2 regions of the Enterobacter sp. 186315 genome follow, and region 1 is predicted to be linked to the other one. Evidence: predicted binding sites of a transcription regulator. Region 1 holds the regulator's gene; the other holds the start of a gene.
The links. The regulator CRP, encoded in region 1, controls carbon source genes, mostly activating them, when cyclic AMP is high. The targets are predictions, from matches to a motif close to ATGTGANNNNNNTCACAT.

Region 1 (3,653 bases):
GCGTTATACCGGCAATGATCAGCCCCGCCATGGTGCCGCCCGCCCGGTGCAGAATGCGCACCCGCGTGGCGCCGTAGCCGTTTTGGGTCACGAACAGCACGGTCATTAAGATCCAGTAGGGCTTAGGCAGGTGCAGCGCCATCCCCATCAGGCTGGCGATGCTGAGCATCACGCTTATCCGCGCGGCGTTGCGCAGGGCGGCGGACTTAAGGGACAGATAGCTTTTCAGCGCGGGCAGCAGCGGCAGACGTTTTTGCTTGTCGGCCATCAGATCGCGCGGATAGAGCGGACGCTGGGTGCGCAGCACGCGCGCAATGCGGCTGAAGTGCCACGCGGCGAACTGCCCGACCGGGTTATCCGCGTGCTGACGGGCAATTTTCTCCAGCGCGCCAAGCTGTTTGTCCATGTTAAAACGCGTGGGGTAGCGGTGATAAAGAATGTCGTCCGCCAGCGTGCGCAGGCGTGCGGAAACGGTCTGGGCGTTCCAGCGGATCACCGCTTCGGCGTGGCTGCGCTCCACCAGCTTTTGCACCTCCTGCGGATGGTGAAGGCTGACGGAGATATGCTCCTGGAGATCGAGCCCCACCTGGAAAATGCGCAGCAGGCGCTTGTAGTCCTGGTTTTTATTGGCGGCGAGCATATGCAGCTGCTGATAACACTGGCTGATGAGATCCACCACCTTCTGCTGGCGGGTGAGCAGCGGCGGCAGCGACTTTTCCGGATCGGCGTGCTGGGTGAGCAGGGTATATTTCGCCTCGCAATAGTCCGCAAGCTGAACGTACAGCAGGCTCAGGGATTCGCGCAGCGGCTGTTCGCGCCACAGCCAGAACCAGAACCAGTTAAACAGCCCGTACCACAGCGTGCCGAGCGCGTAGATCAGCAGCGGCTCCCATATCGGCATGTTCCCGGCGAGGCTCAGGGTGAAGATGGCGGCAATCAGCGAGGCGGGCAGCAGCCGGGCGTGCAGCGAGCTAATTTCTGCCGTCACGCCGAGCGTCATCGCCAGCACGGTTAAGATCAGCGGGAGCGGGATATCGCGGGCCAGCAGCAGCTGCACGGCGAGGCTACAGCCTGCAAACAGGCAGCCGCCAATAATCAGGCGTTTGAAAAAGCGTTTGTGCGGCGTGTCCAGACCGGCAATGTTGCAGCAGGCGGGAACGAGGGAGAACAGCAGACCTTGTTGCAGATGGCCGAGCATCAGCCCCACGGCCACGGGAAGACATAACACCAGCGTTTGTCGCAGTGCATAGTTAACTTCCGGGTGATAGATCAGCCTGCGCCACATGGGGAATAGAGACAAAAACGGCGTGGCACCTCGCGATGCCACGCCGTTTGACCGGAATTAACGGGTCCCGTAAACCACGATAGTTTTACCGTGGGCGGAAATCAGGTTCTGGTCTTCGAGCATTTTCAGGATACGGCCAACCGTTTCACGAGAACAGCCGACGATCTGACCAATTTCCTGACGCGTGATTTTAATTTGCATACCGTCAGGGTGGGTCATGGCGTCTGGCTGTTTCGCCAGGTTCAGCAGCGTCTGTGCGATACGGCCTGTCACGTCCAGGAAGGCGAGGTTACCCACTTTCTCGGAGGTCACTTGCAGACGGCGCGCCATCTGGGAAGAGAGACGCATCAGGATGTCAGGGTTAACCTGAATCAGCTGACGGAATTTCTTGTAGGAGATTTCAGCCACTTCACACGCGGTTTTCGCACGAACCCAGGCGCTACGTTCCTGGCCTTCTTCAAACAGGCCCAGTTCACCGATGAAATCGCCCTGGTTCAGATAAGAAAGGATCATTTCTTTGCCTTCCTCATCTTTGATCAGCACTGCCACCGAGCCTTTAACGATGTAATACAACGTTTCCGCTTTTTCACCCTGGTGAATCAGCGTGCTCTTTGATGGATACTTATGAATATGGCAATGAGACAAGAACCATTCAAGTGTCGGGTCTGTTTGCGGTTTGCCAAGCACCATGCGCTGTTATCCTCTGTTATAAGCTGTCACCAGAGTCATAAGATGCATCCAGACTCTGGGGTTGCAATCGAATTCTTACCCATACCCTGGGAAGTCGGCTGTCGTAACATTATCGCAGCCAGTAAAGTTTGATGTCCTCTGCATACATGTGTAACGTCAATGTATTACTGTAGCATCCCGAGTGTTTTAGCATAGCTTTTGCCGCGTGTCTCCTGGTGTCTCGCTTCAGCATGATGCATGTCGCCTTCCGTTGCGAGAAATGTAACGCACGCGTAATCTGTCACCAAAAATGCAACGTTGGAGTTAATGAATATGCAAGCGCGTGTGAAATGGGTTGAAGGTTTAACGTTCCTGGGCGAATCCGCTTCCGGACACCAGATTTTGATGGACGGCAACTCCGGCGATAAAGCCCCAAGCCCAATGGAGATGGTGCTGATGGCGGCGGGCGGTTGCAGCGCGATTGACGTGGTGTCGATTTTGCAAAAAGGGCGTCATGACGTCACCGATTGCGAGGTAAAGCTTACTTCAGAACGTCGCGAAGAGGCTCCACGCTATTTCACCCACATTAATCTGCATTTTATCGTGACCGGAAAAGCGCTCAAGGACGCGGCGGTATCGCGCGCGGTTGACCTTTCTGCGGAGAAATACTGCTCTGTGGCGTTAATGCTGGAGAAAGCGGTAAAAATTACGCATTCGTTTGAGGTGATCGAAGCGTAACAAATTGGGCATCGTGCGCGTTGATGCCCTCACCCTGGCCCTCTCCCACAGGGAGAGGGAAAATGATCACTCGATCTGCTTCCCTTCCATCAACCGCTGCACCAGCGGGGTCATGATCAGCTCCATCGCCAGCCCCATTTTCCCGCCCGGAACCACTAAAGTATTCATATGAGAAATGAAAGAGCCTTGCAGCATCGCCAGCAGCCAGGGGTAATCGATGTTATCCAGATTGCGGAAATGGATGACCACAAAGCTCTCGTCCAGCGACGGGATGCCTTTGGCGGCAAACGGGTTTGAGGTGTCCACCGTCGGGACGCGCTGGAAGTTGATGTGGGTGCGGGAGAACTGCGGGGTCAGGAAGTTGATGTAATCTTCCATGGAACGCACCACCGAATCCATCACCGCCTCGCGGGAGTGCCCGCGCTCGCTCATATCGCGCGTCAGCTTCTGGATCCACTCCAGGTTCACAATCGGCACCACGCCCACCAGCAGATCCACATGGCGCGCCACGTCGTGTTGCGCGGTCACCACGCCGCCGTGCAGCCCTTCATAAAACAGCACGTCGGTCGGCTCAGGGAGCGGCTGCCACGGGGTAAAGGTCCCCGGCACCTGGTTCCAGGGCACCGCTTCATCGTAGGTGTGCAGATACTTGCGCGACTGGCCAGTGCCGCTTAAGCCGTACTCGCGAAACGTCTGCTCCAGCAGGCTAAAGTCGTTGGCGTCAGGGCCGAAATAGCTGATGTGCTTGCCGAGATCGCGCGCCTTGCGAATCGCCATATCCATTTCAGGACGGGTGTAGCGGTGAAAGCTGTCGCCTTCGACCTCTGCGGCCCGTAAATTCAGCTGGGCGAAAATCTTGCGAAAGGCGAGGCTGGTGGTGGTAGTGCCCGCACCGCTGGAGCCTGTAACGGCAATAACCGGATGTCTGGCAGACATAGCAACTCCCTGACTGAAAAGGTTT
Region 2 (3,653 bases), on a different contig from region 1:
TGGTGAAAAAAGCGCTGCACGTTCAGGTTGATGGTCTGGAAACCGTGCTGAACGCCATGTGCGAGCCGCAGGTGGCTATCGTGTCGCTCACCATTACCGAGAAGGGCTACTGCCACTCTCCGGCGACCGGGCAACTGATGCTCGATCACCCGTTTATCGTGGCTGACCTGAAAAACCCGCACCAGCCAACCTCCGCGCTGGGCGTGATTGTGGAAGCGCTGGCGCGTCGTAAGGCGGCCGGTTTAGCGCCATTTACCGTAATGTCCTGCGACAACATGCCGGAAAACGGCCATGTGATGCGCAACGTCATCTGCGCCTATGCCCGCGCGGTGAACGGCGAGCTGGCGGACTGGATCGAAGCGAACGTGACCTTCCCGTCCACGATGGTGGATCGCATTGTTCCGGCGGTCACCGCCGATACCCTGGACAAAATCGAACAGCTGACCGGCGTGCGCGATCCGGCAGGCGTGGCCTGCGAGCCGTTCCGTCAGTGGGTGATTGAAGACAGCTTTGTGGCCGGCCGTCCGCAGTGGGAAAAAGCAGGAGCGGAGCTGGTGGCAGACGTGATCCCGTTTGAAGAGATGAAGCTGCGTATGCTGAACGGCAGCCACTCGTTCCTGGCCTATCTTGGTTACCTGGCGGGCTATCAGCACATTAACGACTGTATGGAAGACGACAACTATCGTCGTGCGGCCCACGCGCTGATGCTGAAAGAGCAGGCGCCGACGCTGAAGGTGAAAGGCGTGGATCTGGCGCATTACGCCGACATGCTGATCGCGCGTTACAGCAACCCTGCGCTGCGCCACCGCACCTGGCAGATCGCGATGGACGGTAGCCAGAAGCTGCCTCAGCGTATGCTGGACTCCGTTCGCTGGCATCTGGTGCACCAGAAGAGCTTCCCGCTGCTGGCGCTGGGCGTGGCGGGCTGGATGCGCTATGTCGGCGGCGTGGACGAGCAGGGCAATGCGATTGAAGTGAGCGATCCGCAGCTGGCCGTGATTCAGGCGGCGGTCAAGGGTAGCGAAGAGGGCGAAAGCCGCGTGAAAGCGCTGCTGGGCATCGAGGCTATCTTCGGTAAAGAACTGCCGCAGGACGCGGTGTTTGTGGACGCGGTGATGACGGCGTATAAAACCCTGGTGGAGAAGGGCGCGAAAGCGACGGTTGCGCAGTACGCGGCACAGCTGTAATCCTTTCATGCCGCCGTTCGCGGCGGCATGTTCTTGTACGTCTTAGTGCATACCCAGACGGATCAGTTCAATCGGTTCGAATTTACCTTCACAGCCTTCCACTTCAACCGTTTTGCTGCGACGCACGTGCATCGCGTCAAGGCCTTCACTGTGAATCGCTTTAATCACCCCGGTGCGCCCGGTGCCGTTAATCATCACGCGGCTGCCGGTGGTAATAGCGTTACGGTTACGATCGTAAGTCATCATGGTATTTTCTCCTCTCATGCCAAATCGTGACGGCGATATTATGCCTGCCGTTTACGAGGCATTATTAATACGCCTCTCTGGCGGTGCATTTCTTGTTTTTGATCAAGCTCACACTTTTTTCTTATATCCGGCGCGCGCTGACGTAACTCAACGGCTATTTACAAAGCGGACAATTGTTTTCTTTTATTGATAGTTGCGTCAGGTGACCGTTTAGTCTTCGTTTATAATAACGGTGTCACTCTGAATGCAGCAAATAATGCTTCTCAGGAATAAGGAGTCAGGCTTATGTATAAAAACATTTTGATGCCTGTTGATGTATTTGAAATGGATTTGAGCGACAAAGCGGTGCGTCACGCCGTGAATCTGGCGAAGGCAGAAGGGGCGTCCATCACGCTGGTGAACATCCTGCCGGCCAGCAGCCGCTCGCTGCTGCGCGGTTTCAATGCCGACATTAAAAAGTTCGAAGAGTATATTTCCGCCGAGTCAGAGAAAAAGATGAACGGCTTAAAGCGGTTATTCGATATGTCGCCGGAGAAAATCGAAACAAAAGTCCGCTTCGGCAACGTGCGTGATGAAATTATTGCGCTGAGCAACGAAGGGGAATATGACGTGATTGTGATTGGTTCGAAAAACCCGAGTATGTCCACGCACCTGCTGGGCTCTAACGCCGAATCTATATTGCGCTATGCCCGCATTCCGGTATTAGTTGTTCGCTAATATCACCGCCGCGTCCCCGGATATTCCCGGGATGCGGCAGCCATTAATCTTCGCTGAACCAGTCGCTATTTTCCTGTCGAATTAACTGCACCGATTCGCTAATTTCCTGCAAATGCATGGTCATGGCATTTTCTACGCCGTCCAGATCGCGTTTTTCCAGCGCGGAAAAAATATCGTGGTGCTGGCGAAGCAGCATTTCAGGCGGGGAGACATGGTCAAGGCTCATGTAGCGCACGCGGTCGATGGTGGCCTTGATGTTCTCGATGGTGTCCCACGCCAGCTGGCAGTCGGCGATTTGCGCCAGCTTCTGGTGAAACTCGTCGTCGAGCAGGAAGAAGTCGTTCAGCTGCTTGCGGTCGATGGCAATGCGCTGCTGATTGAGGTTTTGCTCCAGCAGGTAACACTGGTTGTCATCAATGAGAGAAGCCGCACGGCGGGCGACGGCGCGCTCGATGGCCTGGCGCACGAAGCAGCCGTTACGCACTTGCGAGAGCGAAATCTTATTCACGTAGCTGCCGCGCTGGGGGCGGATCTGAATCAGGCCGTTTTCCGCGAGCTTGATAAAGGCTTCGCGCACCGGCTGGCGGGACACGTCGAAACGCACCGACACTTCTTTTTCGGAAAGCGGCGTTCCCGGCGGGATCAGGCAATGAACGATATCTCGTCGCAGAATACGATAGATTTGCTGATTAACGGGCTGGGTGGGATTAAGTTGGGATTCGGCGGCCATGGGTTGTGATTTCTCAGAGAGTTAACCCGAGCATACTACCATTCTTTTGACCGTCATCCCAGACCCGGCCCGCAGGCCGGGAAGGGCAAATTAGCCGCGATGCACGCTAAGACCAGCGTAGGTCTGGCTGACCGGCATCATCTCAACGGTGTTGATATTGACGTGCGCAGGCAGCGTCGACACCCACCAGACCGCTTCGGTCACATCTTCTGCCGTCAGGGCGTTGGCGTTTTCGTAGGTTTTATCCGCTTCCGCGTCATCGCCCTTGAAGCGCACGTTGGAGAACTCGGTGCCGCCCACCAGGCCGGGCTCGATATCGGTGACGCGCACCGCGGTGCCGTGCAGGTCGGTGCGCAGGTTCAGGCTGAACTGGCGAACGAAGGCTTTGGTCGCGCCGTAGACGTTGCCGCCCGCGTAAGGCCAGCTGCCTGCGGTAGAGCCGATGTTAATGATATGGCCGCGATTGCGCTCAACCATGCCGGGCAGCACGGCGCGGGTCATGTACACCAGCCCTTTGTTGTTGGTGTCGATCATGTTTTCCCAGTCTTCCACGCTCGCGCGATGCGCAGGCTCCATGCCCAGCGCCAGACCGGCGTTGTTGACCAGCACGTCGATGGCGCGCCAGTCGGCAGGCAGATTCGCAATCATCTCTTCAATGGCGGCGCGGTTACGTACGTCCAGCTGCGCGGTCAGAATGCTGTCGCCCAGCTCGTCTTTCAGCTCCTGTAAACGCTCCTGACGGCGGCCGGTAGCAATCACTTTATGCCCGTTGG

Region 2: a site for CRP is predicted at 1,530-1,547, ahead of ydfZ (putative selenium delivery protein YdfZ). Genes of this name have one in related genera too.

What each region holds. Positions count from the first base shown of each region.
Region 1 covers NZ_JBPTTK010000024.1:21,716-25,368, reverse strand. Annotated here, with positions in the region: gene ACSVHP_RS19940 (YccS/YhfK family putative transporter) at 1-1,285, opposite strand, end outside; gene crp (cAMP-activated global transcriptional regulator CRP) at 1,343-1,975, opposite strand; gene ACSVHP_RS19930 (OsmC family protein) at 2,288-2,692, shown strand; gene ACSVHP_RS19925 (phosphoribulokinase) at 2,759-3,628, opposite strand.
Region 2 covers NZ_JBPTTK010000001.1:297,035-300,687, forward strand. Annotated here, with positions in the region: gene ACSVHP_RS01455 (mannitol dehydrogenase family protein) at 1-1,187, shown strand, start outside; gene ydfZ (putative selenium delivery protein YdfZ) at 1,230-1,433, opposite strand; gene ACSVHP_RS01465 (universal stress protein) at 1,719-2,150, shown strand; gene ACSVHP_RS01470 (GntR family transcriptional regulator) at 2,194-2,880, opposite strand; gene ydfG (bifunctional NADP-dependent 3-hydroxy acid dehydrogenase/3-hydroxypropionate dehydrogenase YdfG) at 2,971-3,653, opposite strand, start outside.